DNA from 2 places in the Lysinibacillus sp. 1 U-2021 genome. Region 1 is predicted to be linked to the other one. Evidence: riboswitches for the same ligand, from Rfam matches in the RefSeq annotation. Region 1 holds a riboswitch; the other holds the start of a gene.

Region 1 (15,525 bases):
AGAACCTTGATTTGGTTCATGAGCCTATCAAGGTTTCTTTTTTGTTGGTGGGGATACCCAGTGTCGAATAGTTCAATTGTTATGCAGAGAATATGAGTAACTCCTGTAAGCCTCATATTAAGTTTTTACGAATTATATAGTACGTACAATACCTTTAAAAAGTATGTCCTATTTACTCTTTATTTTGTTAAGCAAATAACCATAATATCATCAGTTACCACCATTTCTATTCTCCAAAGCCATACCTTCGCTTCTCCCTGCCTTTAAATTTTTCGCAACTTTTACGTACATATAACGATTACTAGAGCGAGAGGCTACTCCACCTCGATTAACTCCTGAATGTCGATGTCTAACACTTTGCATACTGTTTCTAATGTTGATAGATAAACCCTGTCCACATTGTCTGAACAAAGATGGCTGATTGTATTTGGTCGTAGTCCTGTCATTCGTGCTAACTCACGTTGTGAAAGGTCACGTTGTTTCAAGATTTCCTTTAGTTTGATTGATATTGGCATGATATTTCCCTTCCTATTATTCATATTACCTTTTACGATACACAATAAATTTGTATCGGTAAAGGGGTTGAGTATATCGCTAAAGCCGCATACAATGAACTTATACTAAAAATAGCGTCTAAGCGTTACGTTAATCTCAATTTATGTAACGGAAAGAAGAAAAAGAAGAAGTGGGGTAAATTCTTTACCAAGGCACGGAAGCTAAAAAATAGTTTATCCAAGAGTAAATTGGTTAAACGGGCGAAAAAGGCAATTAAAAAAGCTGTTCTGACCACGAAAAAGGTTGTGAAAAAAACAAAGGCGGCTGTTTCGAAAGCCAAGCAACAGGTAAAGACCGCTGTCAAACAGACGAAGCAGGTAGTGAAGAAACAAGTACTACCAGTCGTGAAAAAGGCTGCGCAAGCAACGACCAAAGCAGTGAAAAATGCTGTAAAACCTAAAAATCTGTTAAATACGCTTTGATGAAGCTGAACGCCTGGGATCGACATCTGCCCGTTCCACCTTTATCAGCAGTGTAAAAGGCAAGGGGTAATTACGCCCCACAGTGCTGATTTTGCAACAACTGGTGCGTCTCCTGGCGCACCTTTTTTTATGCTTCATTCCAGGGATATGAGCGATTTTTTATAGTACTTCATTTCTTCTTCACTAAGAATGTGCATTATCTCAATGCCTTATCAGAGATTCTTTTCCTTTCGCCGGTAGTGTCTGGACGCTCAGGCTACTTTTTCCAGTTATTTCATTTCTGTAATGCAGAGGTTTTATGTTAGGTCATATCTCAAAGTTTGACGGCAATAACTCTTTGATAAAACATGGTGTGGTGCAAGGAAATAATATAGTCGATCTTGATTTACTACGTAATTTTAATGGGGTGCCAGGGTTAAATCGAGAAAACTTTATTTATATCAGCAATATTTTTTTAAATATAAAACAACGGAACGAAAAAAATCATGCAATAAATATGTTTCGTGAAGTCTCAATTAGTAATGATACTATAAGTGTAAAATTCTATAGAAATGAAGAAATAGAATGTGCTTGTGATTTTCTGATGGATAAAGACGCGCAGGGGTATATCGACCTGTCTGATTTGGATTTAACAAGTTGTCATTTTAAAGGTGACGTTATATCGAAGGTGTCTTTTTTATCATCTAATCTACAACATGTAACATTCGAATGTAAAGAAATTGGGGATTGCAATTTTACTACTGCAACAGTTGATAATGTCATATTTAAATGTCGACGTTTACACAATGTGATTTTTATCAAAGCGAGTGGTGAATGTGTCGATTTTAGCAAAAATATTCTTGATACAGTTGACTTCTCGCGGAGCCAGCTTACTCATAGTAATTTTCGCGAATGTCAGATTAGAAATTCAAACTTCGATAATTGTTATCTTTATGCTTCGCACTTCACCAGAGCAGAATTTCTTTCTGACAAAGAAATATCATTTATTAAATCGAATTTGACAGCTGTTATGTTTGATCATGTGCGAATATCGACAGGGAATTTTAAAGACAGCGTTACACAACTAATGGTATTATCTATTGATTACTCAGATATATTTGGAAATGAAGATCTCGATGATTATATCAATAACATTATAAAAATGATTGATACATTGCCAGATGAACCAGCGATATTGAAATCCGTTCTGGCAGTAAAACTGGTAATGCAATTAAAAATTCTTAATATTGTTAATAAAAACTTTATTGAGAATATGAAGAAAATATTTAGCCATTGTCCTTATATAAAAGATCCCATTATACGTAGTTATATCCATTCTGATGAAGATAACAAGTTCGATAATTTTATGCGTCAAAATCGATTCAGTAAGGTGAATTTCGATACCCAACAAATGATCGATTTTATTAACAGATTTAATATGAATAAATGGCTGATTGATAAAAATAACAATTTTTTTATCCAACTTATCGATCAGGCCTTACGATCAACGGATGATATGATCAAAGCAAATGCCTGGCATCTTTATAAAGAGTGGATTCGTAGTGATGATGTTTCACCTATATTTATAGAAACTGAAGATAATTTAAGAACCTTTAACACGAATGAATTAACACGAAACGATAATATCTTTATCCTGTTCTCCTCTGTCGATGATGGGCCAGTTATGGTGGTAAGCTCCCAGCGCTTACATGATATGTTGAATCCTACAAAAGATACCAATTGGAATTCCACGTGTATCTATAAATCCAGACATAAGATGTTGCCTATTAATCTTACTCAGGAAACACTTTTTAGCTCCAAATCTCATGGTATATATGCGCTTTTCCCAATTTTTACTGCGAGTTGGCGAGCTACTCGTATAAAGAATATAGGTATTTAAGTAAAGGAAAACATCACCGTTCCTGGCATCATGGGCGGTCATCCCCCTACGGTTGTCCTCGCCAGCACGGGCATCGGCAAAGCGTAAGGTTCAACAGCGGTTTACCACTTCATGCGATTGTTGCGTTTTTGTTGCGCATTAGATCACTTATATTTTTTGTTTGTAAAGCAAACATTGCTTGTATATCCTACATAAATTAAAACACAAAATCAATTTTTATTTTATTCATACCCAAAATTACACACTGTAACAAATAGTTTAATAATCCTTGACAAGAAAGTAAACTAAAAAGATAAGTAATAACTTTTTATGTCTCATTTCCTATTTAAATGGAAAATTAAAAAAACCACTAAAGCAAAGGTATCAAAAAAAGATCAGGTATCAACAATACCTGATCTCATCACAATATGCTTATTTTTTACTTGAAGTCCGTGTTTGATCTTGCGGCTTTAGAAAGGTAGGTCGTTTACTATAGCCCTTTGGAGATAGTCGCAATAGGGACTTACGTATATTGCCCTTTTCAAAATCGGCACTAAAGTTTACGTACGGCACTCCCAAGACTCTCATATTCGCAGTGTATAAAAGGATGAAAAACACGGATATAAAAAAACCAAATAAACCAAAAAATGCCGAAGCCATAATAATGATTAATCGAAAAATACTCATAGCCGTCACAAAGGATTGATTGACCAATGTAAATGCAGCGATACTAGAAATGGCAATCACAACAATCATTGAGGGGCTTGTAACACCTGCTTTAATCGCTGCATCCCCAATAATTAGTCCTCCTACCACACTAACGGAGCCACTGACGGCACTCGGAAGACGTAAGTTGGCTTCACGAAACAATTCAAACATAAATAGCATCATTAAAATTTCTAGAATGGTTGGGAAAGGCAATCCCGTTCTCGATTCGACAACCGTTGCCAGTAGTAAAAATGGAAGCTGTTCTTGATGATATGTCGTCAATGCAAGCCAAAAACCTGGCAGTAGCATACTTATTAATATCCCGACAATTCTGAGTAATCGTTCCATCGAGCTAACAATGAGTGGGTACTCATTATCCTCTGCTGATTTAAAGAGCAACATAATATTCGCAGGTGTAATTATGGCATAGGACACACCATCAATCATTAAGAGTATTCTTCCTCTAATTAAGGCCTGCATAGCAAAATCAGGTCTTCCTGTATAATCATGTCTTGGAAGAATTGTCGCTGTCTTTTCAATTTTTTCCATTAATAAGTCGCCATTGATAACAATATCCGTATCAATTTTTTGTAATTGAAGTCGAATTTGTTCCAGCATATTTAAATTCACAATGTCTTCCATATATAGTATGGCTACGGTTGTTTTAGAACGCTTACCAATTTCTAATGTCTCTATACTAAAAGAATTAGTCGGTAATCGCTTTCTTAATAAAGCAATATTAATAAAAACATCTTCAATAAAGTCATCTCTAGGTCCCTTTACTACTAGTTCTAATGTTGTTTCCCCAGGCTCTCGATTGGGTCTTTTTGAAATATCACTAGAATAAAGTAATTGATTTTCTTCAAAATACAGTAAAACATGGCCTTTATAGACCCTAGTTACCGCATCCTCTTTCGATAAAATCTTTTGTAAATAGGGAATGTGTAAATGCTGTTCAATTTCTTCTTCTAGCATGTCCTCAGTGACATTGCTTAACAAAGATTGAACACGTTGAACAACCACAGTTTGAAGTATTTGCTCATTGACCATTGCATCACAAGTTATCAAATGTACTGTATATTGCTGAAAATTATATTGTTGGAAAATCACATCAGCAGAGCGTTGAAATAGTGATTTCAACATTTTCAAATTAATTTGTTCCATTGATGAAATACTTCTCATCTCCTACTGAGCCAGCTCAAGATTAGTACATTTATGAAACAATCACCTTCAATAAATACACTTAAGCATATTTTTCCCATGGTTGTTCAAAATATTCAAAGAAACAAATGTTGTGACGACTATTCAAATTGTCCTGATCCAATCATTTTCTTTAGATTTGCCATCTCAATTGCAGACATTGCAGCATCATAGCCTTTATTACCAGATTTCGTTCCTGCACGTTCAATTGCCTGTTCAATATTTTCGGTAGTAACAATTCCAAAAATAACAGGTACATTCGTTGACAATGACACATTGGCAATGCCTTTTGCCGATTCATTACAAACATAGTCATAGTGTGTTGTAGAGCCACGAATAACAGTACCTAAACCAATAATAGCATCATATTTCTTGGTTTCTGCCAGTTGTTTCGCTATAAAAGGAACTTCAAAAGCTCCTGGCACCCATGCAACATCAATAGATGCAGAATTAACCCCATGACGAGTTAAACCATCCATTGCCCCATCCAATAATTTGCTAGTAATAAACTCATTAAAACGACCCACTACTACTGCAATTTTCAAATCCGTTCCAATTAATTGTGCTTCAAATGTTTGACCCATTGTTCCTTCTCCTTTTTACATAGAAATTTTAGTTTTATTAGTGGATAATTGTTGACGATAAGCAACCAATGCTTCTATCGAGATCATTTTTAAGCCATGATGTGCAGCGTAATTTGTTAGTTCTTCAAACCGAAGCATGTGCCCATCATCACCCATAATTTCGCAAATAACACCTGCAGGTACGCTATGACAAAGCTTCGCTAGATCAATAGTGGCCTCCGTGTGTCCTCTCCGTTCCAGCACGCCTTGCTCTTTCGCAATCAACGGAAAAATATGGCCTGGTCGACGAAAATCAGTCGGCTTAGCTTGCTTTTCTACCATCCTTTGTATCGTTAGCGCACGCTCAAAGGCGCTAATCCCTGTCGTTGTTTCTACATGATCGATACTTACCGTAAATGCGGTTTGATGGTTATCTGTATTGTGCTGAACCATTGGATATAAATCTAGCTTTTGTGCAAGCTGCTGTGAAATCGGCGTACAAATTAAACCTCTACCATTGGTTGCCATAAAGTTGATTGTTGCTGGTGTGATGAATTCAGCGAGTGCCAGAAGATCTCCTTCATTTTCTCGATCCTCATCATCAACCACCACAATCATATTGCCCTGCCTTAAATCCTCTATGGCTTCTTCAATTGAATGTAGCACGATGATCAACTCCTATTCTGTGATTTAAAAACCATGTTGTGCTAAATAATCTCTTGTAATAGCTGGCGTTGTTTGCCCCTTTTTTAATTGCCCTATAATGTATTTTCCAACTAAATCGGTTTCGATATTAACGATTGCTCCAACCCTCTTCATACCTAAAACGGTTTCTTTGTAAGTATGAGGAATAAGTGAAATTGTGACACTCTTGGCTTCAACATGAAAAAGGGTTAAGCTTGTGCCATCAATTGTTATGGAACCCTTTGGAATACAGAAGTTGGTTAGTTCCTCTGATATTTCGATATCAATATAAACGGCGTTTGCTACTGGACGTTTTCGCAAAATTTTGCCGACTCCATCAACATGACCAGCAACAAAATGGCCACCAAATCGCCCATTAGCAGGCATGGCACGCTCCAAATTAACAGAATCACCTATTGCCAGCTGCTGTAGATTTGTTGCTTTGACTGTTTCAGGCATAACATCCATCGTAAGCTGCTGTTGTGTGAAATTTGTCACCGTTAAACAAACTCCATTGACCGCTATACTGTCACCAAGCTTGACATCCTCTGTTATCTTGGCTGATTGCACCGTAATTTTCATACTGTCCCGATCGCTTTGCACGGCTTTTATGATACCAATATCCTCTACAAGTCCTGTAAACATTCCATCACCTACTCTACTTTATTAGCACTTCTATCCTTTACTTTTACAGTTTATCCATCTGTTTTTGTGCCTTATCCTTCTCCCTTCTCTCGTTAGCAATAAAAAATAAAAACCCCTTTACATCAAAGGGGTTTTGGGAGTATAAGACATCAACAAATAAGCCTATTTGAAAACAAATTTTTCATAGACTGTCATCTCATTCGTTCTTCTCCCATCCAGACTATCACTGTCGGTTTTGGATTTGCACCAAATCAGCTTGCGCTCACGGACTTTGAATTGCTTCATCACCGCCGATTGGGAATTTCACCCTACCCCGAAGAACATCTTCTATTCAATTGTGCTAAATAAAAAAACTTCCCACAAGATGATTGGGAAGATTTGTAGTAAATGCATAGTCAAATAAACCTTCTAAATTAGAATCAATTTAAAAAGTTCGCATTTTTACCCTTCTCCCATCCAGACTGTAACTGTCGGTTTTGGATTTGCACCAAATCAGCTTGCGCTCACGGACTTTGAATTGCTTCATCACCGCCGATCGGGAATTTCACCCTACCCCGAAGAATATTTTTATTTAGCTAGTCTTACGATAACACTATTTTATTATATTATCCATCCTTCTTTTTAAATTTTTTTCGAAGCATAAATTTTAAACAGCTCTGACGAGACTTGAAAAATGTAAAAGATGTTAATAAAATGATGTCATTTAACCTGTTTATGGAACTTCTTAATCAACAAAACGTTCCTTTACAAGTGACTATTCAGTCTAGGCCGTTTGGAGGTCATTAATTTGACATTTTTAAAAAATATACCTTTTAAACAAGCTGTTTTCTATGCCCTATTAGCACTCTGTTGTGGGGTTTCGATTGTTTTCGTAAGTCATAACGAACAATTTTATGATCGACCGATAGCAGAAATAACGCAAGTGGATGTAATAGAATCCGAACCGATGACAGATATGTATGAAAATGAGGATTTTTTGTTTACACAGGAGATGATGGCCATTATCAAAAATGGTCAGCATAAGGGGCAATCCATTCATTTGACGAATGACTATTCTTCGTCTGGTGCTTTTGATCAAGAATATCATGTAGGCAATGAAATCTTTGTCACGGTAGATGATCGCACAACACAATCAGTTTTAACAGGAACCATTCTCGATTTAAAACGAGATCAAACCATGGTAATGATTGCATGGATTTTTATTTTTGCCCTACTTATTGTAGGTAAAAGACAAGGCTTATTTTCTATCATTAGTTTGAGTGTCAATGCTGTGATTCTATCATTCGCATTAGATCTTTATGTGAAGCATGGGGGCGTAAGCCTGTTATTAGTCAGCGGCATTTGCGCCCTGCTATTTACGATTATTTCGCTACTACTTATTAGTGGATTGCATACAAAAACATATGTAGCCATCGTGTCCACACTTTTAGGCACTGTTATAGCGCTTATCATAAGCTCTATTGTAATGTGGTTGACAGGTGAAAATGGTCTTCGTTATGAAGAAATGCAATTTTTAACACGTCCCTATCGTACCGTCTTTATGGCAGGTTTATTTATTGGCTCACTCGGGGCAGTAATGGATGTTTCTATTACAATGGCTTCCTCAATTTTTACTTTGTACGAGCAAGATCCTACAATCTCTGTCAAGGCTCTGAAATCTTCGGGACATGAAATCGGTAAAGATATTATGGGTACCATTACAAGTATCTTATTCTTTGCCTACCTTTGCGGCTCCATACCTATGATTATTCTCTATTTAAAAAATTCTTCCACATTAGGGCTTACATTGTCCTTAAATCTTTCTTTAGAATTAGCCCGTGCCTTAGCAGGGGGTATTGGTGTTGTCCTTACGATTCCTATCAGTCAGTATACCGCTATATTTTTTATTAATCGAAAGAGGGTTCGAGGATGAATGTTGTCGTCTTATTAGCAGTTATATTATGCGTGTTAATGGTACTTGTCGGCGGTAGACAGGGGATACGCTCATTTCTTTCTTTATTCCTAAACTTTGGTGTGCTCTTTGTCACCATTTTTTTAATGACAAACCCTAAAAATAGCCCTATCATCTTGACGTTTATTGCCTGTACGGTCATTAGCTGTATTAGTCTTTTCTATATCAATAAAACAAACAGTAAAACCATTACAGCCTTTATCTCGACGATGATAACGATAGTTGTGTTACTACTCTTTATTACCTTTGTAACGGAAAAGTCGATGATCCAAGGGTTTGGCGAAGAATCAACTGAAGAAATCAGCATCTTTTCTCTCTACGTCGGTGTTAATTTTGTGCAGATAGGTGCATCAGTCATCATTATGAGTACGATAGGTGCCATTATGGATGTAGCCATTTCCATCGCTACCTCTATGCATGAGATTTTTTATCGCAATCCTTCGATGAGTAGAAAAAAACTATTTGCAGCTGGCTTAAGTATAGGAAGAGATATATTAGGAACCGATACTAATACGTTATTTTTTGCTTTCTTTGGTGGCTATTTAAGCTTATTAATCTGGTTCAAGGATCTCTCCTATTCGATTGGGGAAATTGTTAACTCCAAGGTTTTTAGTGCCGAAATGACAACCATTTTTTGTGCAGGAATCGGCATTGCATTGATTATTCCGATTGCCGCCTGCATCAATGCCTTTTATTTAATTCGAACACGCGAAAAAACAGAAAAACTTTTATAATAATTACCAGTACCTATCATAAAACACAATAAAGCCGAGGTGTCTCAATGGACTTTTAAGACACCTCCTTTTGTTGTACCATTTTCATTGCAATCGCCGTATTTTCTGATAATATTTACCATAAGATGTTTACGTACGCTCAAAATGGTTGTTATTTCAAGAATACTAGATTGCCCATTCCATGTAACATTTTTTAGCATAGAACGTCAATACAACGAGATGAAAAAGGAGAAAGTTTGCAATGAAGCATATTATCTTTGATTTTGATGGGACGCTTGCAGATTCTACTGCTGTGTTTGCATCAGCATGGAATACTTTAGCCCAAAAATATAAATTTAAAGGCATTGAATTGAAGGAAATTGATACATTAAAAAAATTATCAATTTCAGAACGCAGTAAATTATTCGACTTCCCAATGTATAAGTTACCTATGATTTTACCGCAATTTTATAAATTGTATCGTCAATCATTAAATGATGTGCATCTTTTCGATGGAATGAAGGAACTATTAATAGAGATTGATAAAAGAGGCTATAAAATCCTGATTATTTCCTCAAACTCTAAAGAGAATATTTTAGAATTTCTTAAAATGAACGGTATTCATTGTGTAGCAGATGTACTTTGCTCCAACCGCATTTTTAGTAAGGACAAAGTAATGAAAAAGTTTTTAAAGGAAGCGAATGTCGACTCGTCTGACGTCGTATACATTGGAGACGAGCAAAGGGATATTGTTGCTTGTAAGAAAGCCGGTATACCAATTATTTGGGTGGAATGGGGCTATGATGCCAAAGAAGTCGTGCAAAATGACGAACCTGAATACAGTGTCTCAACACCGCAGGAAATTTTAGAGATCATTTAATCATGAAAAAGGATAATAGCACTTGTCTATTATCCTTTTTATATGCCTATCCTTTGATGTCACTAATTTGCATTAGCTTTTCTGCTGTACTATTAACCCCTTTGTAGGCATCTGTTAATTCATGCATACTCGCAGCAAACTGCTGTGTAAACGCAGCAATTTGATTTGTTGATGCATTGACCTGATCGATGGATTGTTTAATATTTTCTAGTTGCACAGTTATGCTATCAGCACTTTCTGTGCTACTCTGGGACATTTTTTGTATTTCAGAAGCGACCACCGCAAAGCCACGCCCATGCTCACCTGAACGTGCTGCTTCTATCGATGCGTTTAGACCAAGAATTCTCGATTTCATAGCTAAATCTTTTACTAAATGGACAATCACATTAATTTGTTCAATATCGCCTGTCATCGATTCCGCGAAATTAGATAGCTCTTCCAAACGATTGGATACATCCTTACTGGCAGTGGCTAATCCATCATTTGTAGCTGTCATTTCTTCTACGGCACTCGAAAGCTCAGTTGCCAATAGACGCATACTATCCATTTTTTCGTTCGAAATAATGGCACTTACTACGCCAATAATACGTCCTCCTTCAAAAATAGGCTGGGCAGAGGCGATATAGGCCATACCAAAACCTTCTGCGCTACGCTCCTCTTTCACAAATTTTCCTGAACTTAACGCTATTTCTGTTGCTGTACCTCGATATTTATGTACTGGGTCACCAACCCCAACTTTTAAGTCAACCTTTTTTCCTGGTTTGTAGGCAAGCACTTTTTCCGTATCTGCCACGATGACACAAGCATCCTCTGGGTAAGTTGCTTGGTATAAATCAATCGAATCAATCGTTGCTTGTAGTTTAGGATGCATTGTCTTTTCCCCCTAAAATTTTCTGAATTGTATCAATTTAACTATATCATGCGATCCGAAAAAAGACACCAACGTCCAGTGGTGTCTCCTTACAACATTATGGTTTTTTCAATAATTCTACATATTTTTCTGCCGTTCGAATTTCAATTGTTAGAGAATTCTCTCCATAACTTGCCTTAATTAAAAATGGTACATCATTTGAGTTTTGAAACCTAAAATCTAACGTATCATAAGAAACCGTAGCATCTCTTCCTTTTGGGACATATCCTACATCTAACGAATGATGATGGCGCTCAACATATTTGACGGGAATTTGGTCTACTGCATTAAACAAGGTTGAAGAAGTTTGACAGATTCCACCACCAATTCCCATGACTACCTTCTTATTAATAATTTCAGGTGCGGGTTGATAGCCATTTGCCTCATCTCTTGGACCCACAATTGTATTAAAAGAAAAATAATCGCCACTGCCTACAATCACATTATGAATGGCTCTAGCAGAGAGCTCAATATTTTTATTTCTGCCTAAATCAGCACGATTGAAATAAGTTGTATAAGATGCAACAACCACTTCCTCTAATAAAGGAAGATCCTCAAAATAATAGCCACTTTCTGTTATATAGAGCGGCATTTCTACCTGACCGCCAGTCGCAGAAGCTTCGATAATACGCTCCACTAGCTCACTTTCCTTTAAAATGATTTGCGGCTTCCCCTTGATCACTTGCCCGTTTTCATCCAATCGATCAAGCATCATACGCTGATCATAGCCATTTGATATGTCCGTTCCTCTCGCCCATTCCCTTGCTAATTGTTCGATATGCTTTTGATAGGCTTGTGGGTCCGTATCGAAGCCAAATTCCTTTGGAGATATTGTTTTAAGTACCTTACTCGTAGTTGGATCAACAACCTCTACAATAGGATCAATCATTTGTTCTTGTTCATATGTAACAGGTTGCTGTATTTCCTCACGTTGTTGAATTTTTTGTTCTAGCTTGTTATCAGGGACTGCTGTTTTTTCACAACCTACGAGACCCGTCATACAGATAACGCAACATGTAGCTAACCACTTCTTTTTCAACCATAAACACCACCTCTATCTTCATACTACAGAGACATCTTATTCGTCTATTGCTCATAGTGTGTTGTTTTTTGGTTATTTTTATTTGTCAAGATAGCAAAAACAGGCTACATTATCCTTAGCCTGACATATCTAAAGATAGTTTGATGTGTATTCTTGTAGTTAATTAACCTTTTAATGATTTAGGAGGATTAATTCTAGAAGAAGTAATATACGCTTCCAATACGGTATACTTTAGAATTTAACGCGAAAAAGAGCATCTACTAGCTATCACAAAAGCCAATAGATACTCTTTCTTTTTTTATTTTTGAATAAACATTTGTGTCCAGTAATTACCTTCCTGTACAAAGCCTACACCAATATGTGTGTAGCTTTTATTAAGGATATTGGCACGGTGTCCTTCACTGTTCATCCAGGCCGTTACAACTTCCTGTGCGGAGCGTTGGCCCTTCGCGATATTTTCACCAGCAGATTTATACGTAATACCGAAGTTTTTCATCATGGTAAAAGGTGTACCATACGTTGGACTTGTGTGGTCAAAGTAATTTTTATCCTGCATATCTTGCGACTTATATTTAGCAACCCTTGATAGCTCCCAATCTTCTTGCAATGCTGGAAGACCTGCTTTTGCCCGTTCTGCATTGACAAGTTTCACAACCTCTTGTTCAACTGTTGCCTGTTCTTTTACAGGGACATTAATTTTTTGACCTGGAGAAATTTGATTTGGGTTAGCGAGTTGTGGGTTGGCATCAATTAATTCCTGTACACCCGTTTCTGTTTTTAATGCTATTTTCCATAGCGTATCACCAGATGTCACTGTATAGGATTCGGCGGCCATTGCCGCAACTGGCACTAATAATGAAGTTGCTACTACTGAAGCTAGTGCTACTTTTTTTATTTTTTTAAACATGTTAATCACCCTTCCTAATTGCTCTACCATTATCGTAAATAGTTTTTGAGCCATAATCATCACAAAATATTTGGAAGGATTTTTACAATTGTATGACAAGCTCGCCATATGTTTAGTTAAAGCCCTTTCTCTCGCTATTCTTTCCCATTGGAATTGTCATCAAGTTGCAATATCTTTGTAATTGGCATACATTACTAATAGATTCAGTGATCAATTGCTGCACAAAATCCTATTTTGCTAATTGCTTACGCTGTAATCGATAAATTAAGAGAATATAGAGCCAATCATAAAAGAGCGTTGCTACAGAAATAACGGTAATTAAAGGTGTGCGGAAGTATAGATAAAAGCCTACCGCTGCAAATAATGTACCCACCATCTTACAAACTGCTATCCCCATGGATTGACCAGCTAAATTCCCTCTTTGCAAGAGTAAAGCAATAAATAGACCTGACATCATAAGATTTTGAAAGAATGCTACGTACTTTCCTTCAAAATCTTGAAATTCATAGACTATACCTAAAATGATCAGCATGCTAAAGATTAACGTGATCAAAAAGGAGAAATACAATAGCTTTTTTGATAGCATCTTTCGATATTCATTTGGCGCATAACGTAAAAATTGCATCAAAATAAAGACATCCAATACAAACCAAATCAGCGTAATATAGCGTTGCAGGTCATTTTGTGGGTAGAAAAAAGCAAAGATAAATTCCCATGAAATATTGGCACAAATAGCAACCATAGGCATGCCATAGGTTTTATCTTGCCATCCTTTGTAAATAACAAGTATATATGTAAAAATCCAAAAAAGACCCATTCCTACTTGGCAAATGAATAATATGTCTTGTTCACTCAACATTCACGCTCTCCCCCTCTCTAGCATTCCTTCTACTATATGAGGAAATTGATTCTTTATGTCTAAAAGTTTGATAGACGGGTAAAGGAGTAGCTAAATAGTAAAAAACGGCAACCTATACATTCCACAAGCGATCCTATATAGTAAAACGAGGTGATTAAATGAAAATAAAAATGTATATAGAGAATGAGCAATTTATCGCAGGAACGACCTTAAAAGATGAGATGGAAGTAGAACACAATAATATGGCTTTGCATAGTTGCCATGATGTTCAAGCTATCATTAACAATCGTCAGCATTTAGCTGTGACATTGAACTGTGATTTACAAAATTTTATTTGTACAGAGCAAACACATAGTGCGAACTTTCATAAAGTCACATTAGCTGATCAAGGACGAGGAGCGGCACAAATGGATACAGCGGTGAAGAATACAGACGCGCTTTATACAGTTGAGCCTAACTTACTATTATGTAGTTTTACAGCAGATTGCGTGCCCGTTATTTTTTATAATGCTGTGAATGGACTTGTCGGTGTGATTCATTCGGGATGGCAAGGAACCGTCAAAGAAATAACACCCAAACTGTTTCAGCATCTTATGAATGAAGAACAATGTCGACCTGAGGACTTTCATGTTCAAATCGGTATGGCACTGAGTCAGCAGAAATTTGAGGTAGACGCAGATGTATATGAAAAATTTCACAGTCTTGGTTATGCCGAAGAATTTATGTATTACAATGCAGAAACGAAAAAATACCACATTGATAATCAGCAGACAGTCAAGAAGCAATGTGAGCTTGCGGGTATTCCAGTGAATCAAATACAAATTGATGAAACCTGTACATTCCTTAGTCCCGATGGCTTTTCTTATCGTCAAGATAAACAAGCTGGAAGACATTTAAGCTTTATTATGCGAAAAACACAATAACAGCAAAGACCCTTCTTATCGAATGGGTCTTTGCTGTTATTTTAAAGTACCTGTACTAATAATGGACGTTTCTACATGGACCTTCACGTCTAATTTTCTAATAAGCTCTCTTGTTTTTTTCGATGTCCATTTTCCATGATGATACATTCTAAATTCTTCACTTAAGCCAGCTGGATCTACCTCTGTTTTATTTAATCGTGCTAAAAATTCACTAATATCCTGTTCCAACTGTTTATTCACATCTTTTTCCAGATCACTAATGCTTTCAACTGTAAATAAATGTGATTCTCTTTCTCCCTTATATTCGCTTAAAGTACCCTTTATTTTTAAGAAAATCGTTAATTTGGGTGATTCCATATTTTTATTACTCTCTTTTTTCACACTGCTCTCGATTAAATCAATCATTACCTTTTCTTCTCCATGTCCTGCATTTAAATCAAGATGCAATGGAGCAAGATTTTTCTGTCCACTTAAAGCTTGAATAACTAGTGCTTCCTCAGGTTTAATTAATTCATGCATCTGATTCCCTTTAAATATGGCAACGCCTTTAATCTCTAATTTCTCCCCTCGTTTTTCAACATAGGGTAATACTACATCAACTACTGGATTGGTAATCGAATACATAAAATCATGAATATTTGTATTGGGATTAAAAGCAGTATTGATACTCGGCTCTAATAGATTGTTCAAATAAAAATTAATACT
Region 2 (15,525 bases), 1.1 Mb from region 1:
TTCATGTTGAAAAAGCTCCTTATCTTTTATGCTATAGCTAGCATAACTCCCTATCCTTACAACTAATTATTTTTAAGCTTACAGGAACCTTACAAATCAAAAAGAATAGTCTTATAGTTTTTTATCCTCTTCTACGATGAAATATTACATATTTTATAGTAAAAACATCGAAAAGAGAGGTTTAGGAGATGAATAGAAATCGCAAGCTCGGTTTTTGTTATCCTGGCTACCGATACTGTGGTCCCGGCTGCTCAGGACCAGGTACACCTACAAATGCAGTGGATGCTTGCTGTAAACTGCATGATGAATGCTATGAACGCCACGGTAGCACAAAATACTGTGATGAATTGTTTCAACAATGCCTCCGCCCCCATATGAATGCACCAAATAAAATGGCTAGAGACGCTAGACTGTTCTATCGAGTTTTTGAGTTACGCAATCGTTTCTTTTAAAAGCAGATAAAGCTCACGATGTTTTTAATAACCACGTGGGCTAGCTTTTTGTATAGATAGCATATTTTTGTGGTGTCGTAAAACCAAGCTTTGTGCCTAGGTGAATGGATCCTGTATTCGAAATATCACAATCCCAACAAGGCTTTAGCTGGTTGACAAGACAATGATCTATAAATGTTTCAGCAATGCTACTTGCTAATCCTTGTCCTCTGAAATTTGAATCTGTCATAATATCAATTTCTGCATACTCATTTGATTTAAAAATAGAGACGGCTTCACTAATGATTTGTTCTTTGTGTACGAAACAAAAGCCAAAACCATTCTTGAGATAATTAGAGATAGAATCCCAATATTCCTCATAATATGTCTGATCAAATTCCAGTGAATTTTTAATCAGGGGTTCAGTAATAGTTCTGACTTCGTAGTCACCTTCCCCACGCTTCTCTCGATGATTATAAATATTTTCATCAAATGTAAATGTATAGCGTTCTAGCTTTCTCAGCTGTTTATTTAACAATTGTTCGATTTTAGTATTCCACTGTTCTGAATAAGAAAATAAGGTAAACCGTTTCTGTTGTTCTATAGCCTGTTGCAAACAATAGGCTAGCTGATGATCAATCGAAGTCTTACTTTCAGCGCCATATACATAGTATATCCCTGATTTCGTGTGGAATAATAATGTTCGAAAAGCAACTGTATCGGAATAGACAGCTCCTTCTATCATTCGATCTAGTATACTATAAACAAATGTCGGGGCTCTTGAAATAAATTGTTTAATGATAGGATATTGCTCTTCCGAGACTTTTATCATGCTATTTCCTCCAGTATTTTGCAGTATATATCATTTCTATTATAATAAACTTAAATCCATATGAAGGGACTGACTTATGCGCAGATAGCAATATTTTTCATCCAACATCATTATAATTTTGGAGGTAAAAGTATTGATTGACCATATCGACACGGAAAGATTACGGTTACGAAAAATGAGGAAAGCTGATGCTAAAAGTTTATTAGCTATTTGGTCTGATCCTGATGTAACCAAGTATATGAATATTACCCAGTTTACACAAGAAGAGCAGGCCTTGGAAATGATTGAACTTCTAGAACAATTAACTAAGCAACATAAGGCAATCCGCTTCTCTATTTTTGAAAAGGCATCCAAACATATCATTGGCTCATGTGGCTTTAATATGATTGATTATGACAATGCTCTAACCGAGATTGGCTATGATTTGAGCAAGGAATATTGGGGAAAAGGCTATGCAACAGAAGCTATAACTGCTTTAATTGATTATGCCTTTAAGCACTTACAAATGGAAACAATTGTGGCAGAAGTTGACGCTGCCAATATCAATTCAATCAAGGTTTTAAAAAAATTGAACTTCATTTACCAAGAGAAGCATAATACTGAAGATACTCTACAACTTTACACTTTAACAAAATCTTAATGAGAAAAGGCTAAGCATGGCAGAATTCAACCAATACTTAGCCTTTTTAATTAGTGATACATGCCGTGATTAATTTTCCCTGTCAGCTTTTCTATTTTTACTTCAAATAGTTCAATTTTGGGCATAATTGGATAGCCTTCTCTTTCAAATGTCCATTCGGGATTGCCATACTTCTCCAGTAACGCATCAAAGAACCACTCTTTTTTCGTTTCCTCTTCAATTCTTGCGATATGTCCAAACAAAACAACACTTTGATAAACTAGTGCGGATTGACACGCGTATTTTTTGCCTGGATGTAAATCACCCATATCGCAAACTTCTATACAAATTTTAGGATTATGTTTGATATTTGACCAAAAGTGACTTTCTCGAAGATTACCAATATGCAAGTATAGTTTGTCCTCCCCTTCATATACATAGACAAACGGAATAACATAAGGAAAACCTTCCTCATCAACTGTTGCAACATGCGCAACTTTTCCCAACTTTAAGTATTGCTGTGCGTCCTCTTGTGAAATTTCCACACGTTTGTTTTGAATCGTACCTCTCATCATTTCTTAACCCCCTCATGAAATTATGTAACGATTAATAAACGTCGTTAAACCGTTTATTCCAAACATATATATATTTTACATCTTTAACAAAATTAAAAAAAGGGTAAATTTTTTCAGTAGAATAATAAAAGCCAAGGATGCACTAGTATAGCATCCTCGGCTTTCTTGTTATTTAATTGGAATCCAAATTTCTGAATACGAATCAGGGCGATAAGCATCCTCTTCAGGATAAACCTCCAATTCCGCTGTTCCTGCTGGTTCATATGGGTTGGATGGGAACCACTCTGAATAAATTTGTTTCCACGTATTTTGCATTGCATCAGGCATAGGTCCATGTACTTCAAAGACAACCCATTTGGATGCAGGTACTTCCATTGTTAAGAGATCTTCTCCTACCTCTCCTACATGATCAGTAGCAATCCAATAATCAATGAAGCCCTTTTGTCCCTGTTCAGTATTAGGTACACAAACACCTAATACACCATTGACAGTGCCATTATTTAATTGGTATAGCTGGTGATCAAAGCCACTTTGGTTTACCTCTTGCCAAAATAGAGGTATTTCCGTAGTATTCTCTCCATTTTGACAGTTGTATGTTCTTTTTACACCCACAATTTGAAACTTGTCTTTTTCAATAATTTTATATTTCATTGGTTCTGCTCCCTTCAAGCTTACCTGTATGACCAGGCGATTATATGATTGTAATGGTCCTTGCTTCTTTCTTGCTTCACTAGGCGTTACATGGTGCTGTTTTCGAAACGCTTTAGTAAAGGCTTCAGGAGTTTCATAGCCGTATTTGTAGGCGAGATCGATTATTTTTTGTTCAGTACCCAGCAATTCTTGTGCAGCTAACGTTAATCTTCTTCGCCGTAGATAATCTGCAATAGACATATCTGTCAAAATGGCAAAGGTTCGCTGAAAATGAAAGACAGATGAATTAACCTCCTGTGCAATCTGTTCAATCGTAATATCCTCTAATAAATGTTCTTCCATATAATTAATGGCCTTTTGTATCGACTCAATCCAACTCATTGCTCTCACTCCTTGATTCCATCTTAAAATAGATATTGCTGCATAACCTGTCTTTTTATGCTAACTTCGGACAGGTTAAATGGAAAGCATTTTTTGACTAGCTCCCCACTTTTAATTTCTTATCCCACTCACTATTTTTCCCTAAAATTCCATTGTAGTAGAAATCAAAAAACATCCAAAATATTTCTAAAATATATTTACAAGAGTTTCTATTAAATGGTAAAACGGTATAAGAGAAGATATAGGGGGACTTTGCGATGAAATGGTTAGGTGCTGCTGCTATTTGTTTGAATGAAAGTAATCAGTTATTAATGGTTTTACAAGGAACTGTTGATGAAGAGAAAACTTGGACTGTGCCATCAGGTGGAAAAGAGGCCACGGAAGATTTTAAGACTTGCTGTATACGAGAAGTTTATGAAGAAACAGGCTATACAGTAGATATTATTAAGGAAATTTATTATAAGTACAATGAAGTAGTGGAAGTTCGCTATTTTCAAACCATCTTAACAGGTGGACAAATGATGATACATGATCCCGATGAATTAATATATGACATAGCATGGAAATCTAAAGAGGAAGTAGCACTTTTACCCCTAACATTTCCAGAAGATCGGGTATTTCTCTTATCGTTATTTAAATAAAAAAAGTCACGTCTCATCGACATGACCCCTCTTGTTAAATAGTGTAATTGTTTTGCTGATAAATAATTAAAGCAGAATGGATGACCGTCTGCTCTCCAATAAAGAGCGTATTGTATTTGATATCAAGTATGAAAAAGCCTTTTAAATCTACTAAAGCACGGTTAATATCAAGTTCAAATTGCACAATATCATTGTTTTGAATTGTCACAACTTGAGTTATCTGTGTCATTGTCCACACTCCTTTAATCTTATGATAGAGCAAAAAGAAGTTCATGTCACACAAAAAAGTTGGAGCTAAAAAAGCCCCAACACCTTTAGTACATCGTTAAATATTCCTCACGCTCCCAGTTATGGACACGTGTGCGATATTTATTCCATTCAATTTCTTTGGCAGCTGTAAATTTATCATAAATATGGTCTCCCAATGCATCACGAACAATGGCATCCATCTCTAATTCAATCAGCGCAAATTCTAATGAGGATGGTAAACTATCAATCCCGTTCAACTCCCGATCTGCTGCTGTCATTTTATAAATATTACGGTCTACCGCGGCTGGTGGTGTTAAATCTTTTCGTATGCCATCCAGCCCTGATGCTAGAATTACAGCCATTGCTAAATAAGGGTTTGCTGCTGGATCAACTGAGCGCAATTCAATTCGTGTAGATAGCCCACGTGCTGCTGGAATGCGAATTAATGGTGAACGGTTTTGAGCAGACCATGCTACATAGCAAGGGGCTTCATAGCCAGGTACTAATCGTTTATAGGAATTGACAAGTGGATTCGTGATAGCCGTAAAGCCATGCACATGCTTCATAATTCCTGCCATAAAGCTACGTGCGGTTGCGCTTAATTGCAAGTCTGCATGTTCATCATAGAAGGCATTTTTGTCACCTTCAAATAAGGAGAGATTAAAATGCATTCCTGAGCCATTGACCCCAAATAGTGGCTTTGGCATAAATGTTGCGTGGAGACCATGCTGTGCAGCAATGGTTTTTACCACCAGTTTAAATGTTTGGATATTGTCACATGCCTCAATAGCACTCGCATACTTAAAGTCGATTTCATGCTGGCCTGGTGCTACTTCATGATGAGATGCTTCAATTTCAAAGCCCATTCCCTCTAGCTCTAAAACAATATCACGACGACAGTTCTCTCCCAAATCAGTTGGCGCTAAATCAAAATAGCCTCCACTATCATTTAATTCCAGTGTCGGATGCCCCTTTTCATCCAACTTGAATAGGAAAAATTCAGGCTCTGGCCCTAAATTAAACGACGTAAAGCCCAGCTCCTCCATTTCCTTCAATACGCGCTTTAAATTGGCGCGTGGATCTCCTTCAAACGGTGTACCATCTGGTCTTGCAATATCACATATAAAGCGAGCTACTTTCCCCTTTTCAGCAGTCCAAGGAAAAATCACGAAGGTATTGATATCAGGCTTTAAATACATATCTGATTCTTCAATACGCACAAAACCCTCGATTGAAGAGCCGTCAAACATCACTTTATTATCAAGCGCTTTTCCTAATTGACTGACAGGAACTTCCACATTTTTGATTGTCCCTAAAATATCTGTAAATTGTAGGCGAATAAATTTCACATTTTCTTCCTTCACTCGGCGTATAATATCTTCTTTGGTATAATGTTTCATTCTTCACCACTCCAATGTAATTTTTATTAACACGTTTTTTATAACTGTTCTAAAAATACATTATTTTTGAAGAATAAGCAATGTGTATGTAAGGTTTTATGACATGCCTTTTATCGAATATATTAATCCTTATTTTAGATTAATTTTTCTTACCCTATTTCCATCTCAAATAGCGAGATCTTTCATCTTTAAAAAAGGGCAAAACTACCACTTTCTACAAAAGGCCTTTAGTCTTATAAAAATTCTTCGTCATTCTAAAAATAAACAGCCTATATCATGACGAGACGAAGCATTCACTACTTCTACATGCATCAAATGGAGATATATCAAGAACATCGTTAAAAAGATAACCCGTGAACCCTATCCAAGAACCAAGATGTCAAAAATCCTATTGATTAAGTTTTACTTTATATCACAAAAGCCTTGTATAATGCGATATTTATTGGTAAATTTATAGCAAATTAGAATTTTAATTTATTCATATTATAAGTAAATACGGAGTATATAATTATGGTTAGAAATCATTATGTTGGCTTCCAGGAAATATTTAGTTATAGATACATAAGGCGGTGAATTAAGTAGGCATGTCAGTATTAATTATTGGCAGCGTAAGTAATGATGTGCTACGTCTGCAAAAGTATTTTCATCGTATCAGCATCCCCAATATTCATTGCTTTTCAACAACGGAAGCAGCAATGAACTATTTAGTAGATTCAGCTTTGAAAGATGAGCTGGAATTAATCGTACTTGACACGAAAATGACACTCAGCAATTGCGAGGAAATTTGTCAGCACATTCATGCACTTAAAAATTGGATAGATGTCCCTATCCTACTATCTACTACCTACGAAAAAAACATAACAATCGATAGGATTTTTGAAGCAGGCATTTTCGACTTTATTTTAAAGCCGTTTGATTTTACTCATTTTAAGACTCGAATTCAAGTAGCCTTAAAATATCAGAGGGAAGCCAAACTTCGAAAGCAGCAAGAAAGTATGATTCAAAAAGATTTGTTTATTGCAAAAAAATTCCAAAAGAATGCACTATCTCCTCCATTAAATCTTGAGCAAATACAGGTTGATGGTCTTTATGTAACATCCAATACACTAGGAGGTGACATGTACTGCTGGTTTAAGATTAATGACCATTTAACCGCCATTCTTCTGTACGATGCAATGGGGCATGGCATAGCTGCATCACTCGTTACTATGTCCATCAGATCATTATTAAAAGGAATAATTACTAAGTTAATTGATCCAGTAGCCGTAATCCAAGAACTTAACCGCCAAATTTACGAGCTATTTTCTGATGAAGATATGGACCGTTTTTTAATGACAGCAATCTACATACTTCTCGATACAAAAAACGGCACTTTGCACTATGTGAATGCGGCTCACCCTTCTGGCTTTTTATTTGGAAAATATGGAGAAACAGTCTTCCTCCCAGCGAATACGCCTATCCTCGGACTATTCCCTACTATTCAAATAAATAAAAAAACAATACCTTTATCAGGCTGGCATCGTATTATTCTTTATACGGATGGATTATTAACATTGAACGAGCAAAACTCAATTGATATGGACTTTTTCTACACTTATGCTTCACAGGATAACAGCTATGCACTACAAAAATTTTCTCAAAAGTACAATTTATTTGATAATGATTACAGCGATGACATCACAGTCGTTTCAATAACAATTACATTAAAGGGTAGGTGATTGAAGATGGAATTCACACTCAATGTAAATCCTGATACACAAGCTATAGCCTTTATTGATCAAGTTATGGAGAATTATACAGATTTATATAATCTACCTTATAAACGAGAGTTAAGATTTGTTGTTCATGAACTAGTCATCAATGCCGTAGAGGCTATGGGAAAAATTGATATACCCGCTCAAAAGGAGATTCAAATACATGTAACTCCATCAAACGAAGAAATAAAAATAACAGTCACTGACGAAGCAAAAGGCATTGACGAAAAGGACTGGGACAAAGTTCTTCAATTCGATTTAGACAAACTTGATTATGCTGATCGTGGACGCGGGTTATTTTTTGTCAAAAATATGGTCGACCATATTTGGTTCGAAAATATTTCTGAAACAAAATTTTTAGTTGGTATTTCCAAAAAGATTCATCTATAAAAGTAAACGTAAAATTGGGGGCGTTTTAATGAAGTTATCTATACGAAAGAAAATGAATCTGCTTATATTTGGTTGTATTATTTTACTTACTTCCCTTTTAGCAGGAGTCAATTTTTTTGTTGCCAAGAACAATCTATTAGAAAGTGCTGATACAAAGCTTTTATCAGATATACAGTTGAGCTATGAATATTTAGACGCTAAATATCCTGGAGAATGGTCCATTAAAAACAACCAACTCTATAAGGGCGATATCAATATGGTAGAAAACTTTGAGGTAGCTGATAAAGTTGGAGAACTCACAAATGGAAATGCTGTATCCATCTTTCAAAACGATACGCGTATAAGTACCAATATAGTGGATAATGGTCAACGCGCTTTAAATACAAAGGTTTCTGACGAGGTTGCTACTGTTGTACTGGGAGAAAAAAAACGCTTTATCGGTTCTGCCAATGTCTTAGGAAGTTTGCATCAAGCAGCCTATGATCCGATTGTAAATAGTCAAGGCGAGGTTATCGGTGTATGGGCAACCGCTGTCCCTACCGCTCCTTATATAGGCATTGCCACAAAATCTGCACTGGAGAATGTAGCGATTTCCTTAGTGATCGCCATTGTAATGATCGGAGGAATTAGTTGGTTCTTACAAAAGCAAATTGTTAATCCTATTAACATTCTAAGTACCAATGCCAAGGAACTAGCAGACCTAAATTTAAATGTTAAACTGTTAAACCCTAAAGGCAAAGACGAAATCGCTGAATTAGCACGTGCATTTAGTAGTATGAAAAATCATTTAACAGAGACGATAAAGATTGTGGCTGGTAGTGCACATCAAATTGCAAAGTCGTCACACACTTTGGCAGAATCATCTCATCAAACAAGCGAAGCATCTAATCAGATTGCACTAACAATGAATGAAATCGCCGTTGGTACTACCACTCAATCTGATCAGGCTGAACGAATAGTTTCAATGATGCAAAAAACGATTGAGGAAGTATCAAAGAGCTTACAAAAAGCCGAAATCACTTTAAACAGTGCTATCGAGTCCACTCATATCGCACGTAAAGGAGAAGAAGCCATCACCGAAGCGATTATGCATCTAAGTGATGTTACGAAAACAGTGTCTTATGCAACTGATTCTATCCAAAAATTAGGAAAGCGCTCAGAAGAAATTGGTGGTATTATTACCGTTATTACTGGCATCGCAGAACAAACAAATCTGTTAGCACTCAATGCGGCCATCGAGGCGGCACGAGCAGGTGATCAAGGAAAAGGTTTTGCTGTCGTTGCATCAGAGGTTCGTCAGTTAGCTGAACAGTCAAGTTTAGCAGCTGGACAAATTACTAATCTTATTAATGATATCCAAGCGGAAACTTCTGTGACTGTACGGACAATGGAAAGTAATTTACTAGCTGTTGAGGAGCAAGTAACGATCATTAATAAAGGTGGAAGTGCCTTAAAAGAAATCGTGGAGAAAGTGGTCGAAACTGAAGAAGGTGTCGAACAAATGAAAGTGGCATTTACACATGTTAACGACAACTCCCTAGATGTGCAACAAGCCATTCAAGATATTTCTCGCATCATCGAGGACGCTGCAGCAGCTACAGAAGAGATTGCCGCAACCTCAGAAGAGCAATATGCGACTGTTGCCGAAATTACACAAAGCTCAGATGAGTTATCATCAATTGCTGATAAATTACAAAATGAAGTGAATAAATTTAAGTTTGAATAAATCCCCAAACAAGAAAAGAAAAATGGAGGCGCTATAGGATGAATCAGAAGAAAATTGCAATGAATATTGACACAAAGGCTGATTATATTGTGATTGCGTTTACAGGCGATTTAGAATACGGGATGATTGAAGAAATAAAGTCAGAGCTGCAAACACTTAGCTTAGACACAAAACACGGATACATTATCGATATGCAAAGGGTAACAAATATTGATAGTACTGGATTCGGGATGATCGTTAATTTTGCTAAGAAGGTGTCTGTAAAAGATAAGAAAATCGCCATTATTGTCGTCGATGATTTCATTCGCAACTTATTCGCTATTTCACAGGTTGATAAAGTATTCCCTATTGCCGAAAGTGAAGAACAAGCAAGGAAGATTATTAAAGAAGATTGGCTAGGTGAACTATCACTTAACGATTATTAATCTCTATAAGCATAATAAAAGGTGTATTCCTATTAACGGAATACACCTTTTTATGTTGTTAAAAAAGAAGATGTCAACGGTAGAAATAGTAACTTTACAAGGCGAGAGGTTGATTTCCGTTCTGCCAACGTCCTTTCCAGGAGGGCGTCCGATGAGCCGTTAAATCCCATAGGAGTGACGCTATCAACCATTCTACAAAGCAGGCTTTACCTCATAGTAGCATAGCGATCAAATCTACCCATTATCTGTATTCTTAGAGGAGATAGGCTCTTATTTTCAATGTGGTGAAGTGAAGTGAAGTGCTGAGTGACAACACCTCTTCATAAAGAGTAATGAACTCTTATACTTTATAAAACCTTCGCTAAAAAGATTAGTTTTTTGGATTGAAGTGGAAGGTATTTGACTTCCATGGGATAACTAGACAGGCGAGCCCCTACATGGAGCGGAAGCAGTTCGGCGCTCGTCCATAGAAAAGCATGCAGCCAGCAACAGAAATCCATTTCTACCTTTCAATTGACTGTTTTGTTTTGTTTTGTAACACTAAGAAAAGGTGTATTTCCTATTACGGAATACACCCTTTTCTTTTTCTTTAATACTGCAGTAGCATATTAACAAACACAACTAGAATGATAAACGGTACAACAACTAGCATTAACATACGATATGTCGAATAATACCCTTGTCCCATTTGACTACCCGTTAGCAATTCTCTCTTCACAAATTCTTTATCTACTACATAGGCAATAAAAATAGCAATGAATAAATTCCCTAGCGGAAGCATGATATTCGACACTAAAAAATCGGTTGCATCAAAGATACTTTTCTCGAAAATCATTATATCCGATAAAACACTCGAAGAAAGCGCTGCTGGAATAGCTGCAATAAATACGACTATACCAAGTATAAGTGTCCACATGGGACGGGATTTCTGACTATGCTCCATAAATGCTGCGACGATAATCTCATATAAACTAAATGATGACGTTAATGTAGCAAATAAAAATAGCAATAAAAACATGGCTAAAAACACTTCACCGAATGGCATTTGACTAAATGCTGTTGGTAGTACCATAAATAGCAAACCTGGACCCGCTGCTGGCTCTAAATCAAAGGCGAACACAACAGGGAAAATCGCTAAACCTGCTAAAAATGAAACGAGCACGGTTAACAACACTACAGAACCTGCTGAATTCGGAAGACTGACATCTTTTTTTAGATAAGAGCTATATGTAACTAGACAAGAAAAGCCAACTGCTAACCCAAAGAACGATTGCCCGAGGGCTTCTAATAATGCCTTACCCGTAATATTCGAGAAATCAGGCCATAAGAAGAATTTTACCCCTTCCATTGCCCCATCTAATGTAACAGCACGCACAACAAGGACAATGAACATTATGAAAAGTAACGGCATCATCCATTTATTGGCTTTTTCAATCCCATTTTGTACACCTAATGAAATCACAAGTACGTTGGCTAATGTAAACAACACTAGACCAACTAGTGTAATCCATGGCGTGCCTATAATTTTTCCAAATAATTCAGCTGGATCTACTGCTGGATCAATTACCGCGCCAGCTACACCTAGCCCGCTATAAATAAAGATCCAACCTCCGACTACGCTATAAAAAGTTAATAATAAAAAACAGCCTAGCACGCCCATTCGACCAATCCAAGCCCAGCCTGGCTTAGTTGGGGCAATTTTTTTATACGCTGTTACAGCCTCGGATTGTGTACCACGTCCTAACACATACTCGGACAATAACATTGGTAGTCCTATTAACAAGGTAAATAACACAAAGATAAGGAAAAATGCTCCTCCACCACTTTGTCCCGTTACATAGGGAAGTTTCCAAATTGCTCCTAGTCCGATCGCCGCACCAGCTGATGCTAAAATAAAACCTAATTTACTAGACCACTGTCCTTTTTTTCCACTCATCTCTTCAAACTCCTCAAACATTCTAAACTCTTCTCTATTTTACATGAAAATATAGCTTTCGACTAGATTATACTTATAAAGTACTAGTTAGCTGTTTTACCCTATTACTTTTTTCTATATTTATTATTCTTCACACCTTTCTCTATCCATCATTCCTTCCACCAAAAAAACCTCAGGTATGTTCACCCGAGGTTAGTAAAAATTATTTTGTTATATAGATAGAACGCTGGCGGTCGATCCACTTGCGCATAGTAGTAAATAAAAACGCCATAATAGCCGTTAATAAAATACCTTTTACAATGTTAAATGGTAAAATCCCAGCGATAATCATTTTATAAAGTGAGTCACCTACAACAGGTTCCATTCCTAAGAAGTATGTGTACATCGGTAAAAATACAGCGTAGTTTAAAATACTCATGCCTACTGCCATTACGACTGTTCCTGTCGCTAAACCTCCAACAAGACCAGCAATTGTTTTAAAGCGATTAAAAATAAGGCTTACTGGCAAAATAAATAAAATACCTGTTGCAAAGTTGGCAATATGACCTACTGGCACACCTGTTGGCGTTCCAGAGAAAATCCAATCCAATACATTTTTAAATAATTCTACTAAAATACCAGCTACAGGCCCCATTGTGATGGCTGCTATTAATGCAGGCATATCACTAAAGTCGACTTCCAAGAATGCTGGAAATGGTGGAATTGGAAAATTAAAAAGCATTAATAAAAACGAAATACTGCTCAGCATGCCAATCGTAATAAACGATTGAAGTTTAACATTTTTCTTCATAGAAAACTCTCTCCTCTTTGCTGATTCAATCTCGCAAGAAGAAAGGTGACGATCTTTCAATGTTAGCACAAAAAACCCTTATGCATGAAGAGCACAAGGGAGAAAGGCATGACGAATAAGCGTCAATTTAAACTATTTTTGAGCACCGTTTAAAAAGCCATACAAAAAAGCGCTCGTTTATAGTTTATTTCATAACAATGAATGACGATCGTACCTCCATCTTCTCCCATCCAGACTTTAACTGTCGGCCTCGGAATCACACCAAGTCAGCCATGCAAATAAATTTGCACAGGTCGCGGGCTGAAGAGCGAAGCATAAACCATTCGAGTTAATGGAAACATTAACGGTTCACCACTCTATTACCGCCGGTCGGGATTTTCACCCTGCCCCGAAGATGAATCATATTATTTTATACTACAACCTTACTATAATTAATTATCAAGAAAAAGTAAACAGTTCTGCTTAAAAAAATCCGATTAGATTTGTATGTATTGTAAAAATGGAGCATTCCATGTTACAGGAATGCTCCATTTTTGATTCTGCCTAAGGCATATATTGTTTATTTGGCCCCACAGGCTTTGGCAAATAATTTTTTAAATCGAATCCTTCCCAACTTTCTTGGACCACATTATCTAAGCGTAATTGTTGGTCAAAGCTAGCAGCAGTTAACATCATCGCTTCAATCAATTGGGTAGCGCGAATTGGCTCCATCGATGCTAAATCTAAGGGAATGTCGAATGTTACGACTACACCTTCCGCTTCCTCTTTCACGGTATATGTTACGTTTTCAGGAACCACTGTTACATAAACATCATCATTTTTGTTTTTCATTAGTGTAAGTGCTTCTGTAACATTAGCAAATGTTTGACGGAAATCTGGTGACAGATATTCTGCCCCATTCTCATCTTGGTATAAGTAATAATTAAAATGCTTGGCGTTTGTTAATGACATGGCTTGACTTGGCTCACCCTCTTGAGAAAACTCATAAGGTGTGCCATCTTCATTTTGAATCTCAACTTCCGTATATTCAGAATCCGAGAAGGTATCCTCTAAAGTCCCTTTGTACTCATTAACGGTAGCTGATGCAATATCATAGTCATTGTCCTTTGGTAAAACGTGGACAAGCTTGTCTTCCTTCTCCTTCAGTTCACCTTTAAATGGATGATAATCCGTAAACCCTTTGGCTTCTTCATCTATTTGAGGAGCATATTTTTCATACATCTGTAAGGTAGAAGGTTTTTCTGTTCCAAAATCAGTTGCTACACGCTCATTTGGTATCACATATGTCATTGGAACACTTTCTGCATCGCGTCCTGCCAAACCAATACGAAATACGACAGCATCTTTCACATCTTCCTCATAGACAGATGACCGTAAAGATAACAGACGCTCATGCTCCGATACAATACTGGATTGAAGTGCCTCATCCTGGGTAGCTGCCTCATTGGCAGAACGATCTTCCTGTAACGTAGAGTAATTAGCCGTTTCTGGCGTACTAGCTAAATCTTTTTGGCTAGCGTCATTATTCATCAACATGAAGCCAACGAGTACCGTTATCGCGAAAACTGCTGCTACACTCGTAAAAATCGGCATTTTACGGAACTTAAATCGTGATGGTCGTTCATCTTGAATTAAAGGTTTACTTTCTTGTTGTGCTTCTTCATTCTCTATAGGTTGTTGTATCGCTTCTTGAAGGTGACTATTATCCTGCAAGCGAGCATCTGCCATTAACCGATTTAATATTTCTTCTTTTGAACGGCGGTCAGAAAGCTTAGGGGCATTGTTCAAGACATGTTCAAGCTGTTCATCATCAAATGGCTTATGCGTCATTGCCGTTTCGCCTCCTGTTCTCTAATCGGCTGTAGCTGTTGCCTTAAAAATTTAATGGCTCGATGCTGGGTCGTTTTTACCTTAGCTTCTGTCCAATCTAGTATTTGCGCTGTTTCTGCAATCGATAAATCTTGAAAATAGCGCATAATAATAACCATTTTTTGATCGCCTGTACAGTTTTCAAGTGCTGATTCTACCTGCATAAATTCATCACTGGCCTGTAGCATATCTTCCGGTGATGGTGTGGTTGAATGGAGCTGTTCCGTTTCCCAGTCAAAGAAATCATGTGAATGCTTTTGACGTACAGCTTGCTTTCTAAAATGATCAATCGCTACATTTTTAGCAATAGCAAATAGCCAAGTTTTCTCACTACTATTGCCTGCAAATTGATCGTATGAGCGCAACACTCGTACATAAACTTCATGTGCTAAATCTTCGGCAAGTGTACGGTTTTTTACTAAATATATTAAAAACTGAAACACGTCTTGGTGATATGCATCGTATAGTCGATGGAACACGGAGTCATTCAAAGCACTCCACCCCCGTTCTATAATATTTGTCGTCTTACATTCATAGAAGTTACAGCCAATTAATAGCAATACTTGTTATTAATCGAACGGTAAATAAAACGTGAAGGTCGTACCCTCTTTCAACACACTGTCTACCATTATATTACCTGAGTGAGCCTTCACAATATTTCTAGCAATGGCTAAGCCAAGACCAGTTCCACCCTTGGAACGAGTACGTGCCTTATCGGCTTTATAAAAACGTTCAAAGACATAGGGTAAGTCCTCTTGAGGAATGCCATGTCCTGTATCTTGAACAGATATTTTAGCAAATGTCGGCTCCTGCTCTATTTTCACAGTTACAGACCCTTCATCTGTATGTCTCAGGG

The links. A riboswitch is a leader RNA that binds a small molecule or an ion and turns the genes downstream of it on or off. The one in region 1 is predicted to bind FMN.
Positions count from the first base shown of each region.
Region 2: linked by a shared signal. The riboswitch ahead of QH639_RS22815 (ECF transporter S component) and the one ahead of ribE (riboflavin synthase) in region 1 are both predicted to bind FMN.

Region 1 is NZ_CP123966.1:388,397-403,921, forward strand. Features, by position in the region: gene QH639_RS02100 (helix-turn-helix domain-containing protein) at 315-515, opposite strand; gene QH639_RS02105 (hypothetical protein) at 744-977, shown strand; gene QH639_RS02110 (SopA family protein) at 1,276-2,856, shown strand; gene QH639_RS02115 (spore germination protein) at 3,268-4,707, opposite strand; gene ribH (6,7-dimethyl-8-ribityllumazine synthase) at 4,845-5,327, opposite strand; gene ribB (3,4-dihydroxy-2-butanone-4-phosphate synthase) at 5,343-5,972, opposite strand; gene ribE (riboflavin synthase) at 5,997-6,635, opposite strand; FMN riboswitch at 6,835-6,960, opposite strand; FMN riboswitch at 7,076-7,201, opposite strand; gene QH639_RS02135 (YibE/F family protein) at 7,423-8,547, shown strand; gene QH639_RS02140 (YibE/F family protein) at 8,544-9,320, shown strand; gene QH639_RS02145 (HAD-IA family hydrolase) at 9,562-10,179, shown strand; gene QH639_RS02150 (methyl-accepting chemotaxis protein) at 10,226-11,050, opposite strand; gene QH639_RS02155 (VanW family protein) at 11,148-12,128, opposite strand; gene QH639_RS02160 (CAP domain-containing protein) at 12,430-13,038, opposite strand; gene QH639_RS02165 (transmembrane-type terpene cyclase) at 13,268-13,897, opposite strand; gene pgeF (peptidoglycan editing factor PgeF) at 14,056-14,820, shown strand; gene QH639_RS02175 (Ger(x)C family spore germination protein) at 14,857-15,525, opposite strand, start outside.
Region 2 is NZ_CP123966.1:4,268,029-4,283,553, forward strand. Features, by position in the region: gene QH639_RS22745 (DUF418 domain-containing protein) at 1-5, opposite strand, end outside; gene QH639_RS22750 (Parvovirus coat protein VP1-like protein) at 189-452, shown strand; gene QH639_RS22755 (GNAT family N-acetyltransferase) at 493-1,263, opposite strand; gene QH639_RS22760 (GNAT family N-acetyltransferase) at 1,397-1,903, shown strand; gene QH639_RS22765 (pyridoxamine 5'-phosphate oxidase family protein) at 1,954-2,457, opposite strand; gene QH639_RS22770 (AraC family transcriptional regulator) at 2,626-3,489, opposite strand; gene QH639_RS22775 (NUDIX hydrolase) at 3,747-4,130, shown strand; gene QH639_RS22780 (hypothetical protein) at 4,165-4,359, opposite strand; gene glnA (type I glutamate--ammonia ligase) at 4,445-5,779, opposite strand; gene QH639_RS22790 (SpoIIE family protein phosphatase) at 6,364-7,497, shown strand; gene QH639_RS22795 (ATP-binding protein) at 7,504-7,923, shown strand; gene QH639_RS22800 (methyl-accepting chemotaxis protein) at 7,952-9,649, shown strand; gene QH639_RS22805 (STAS domain-containing protein) at 9,688-10,074, shown strand; gene QH639_RS22810 (sodium-dependent transporter) at 10,664-12,010, opposite strand; gene QH639_RS22815 (ECF transporter S component) at 12,213-12,800, opposite strand; FMN riboswitch at 13,015-13,200, opposite strand; gene QH639_RS22820 (RNA polymerase subunit sigma) at 13,344-14,630, opposite strand; gene sigX (RNA polymerase sigma factor SigX) at 14,627-15,160, opposite strand; gene QH639_RS22830 (ATP-binding protein) at 15,239-15,525, opposite strand, start outside.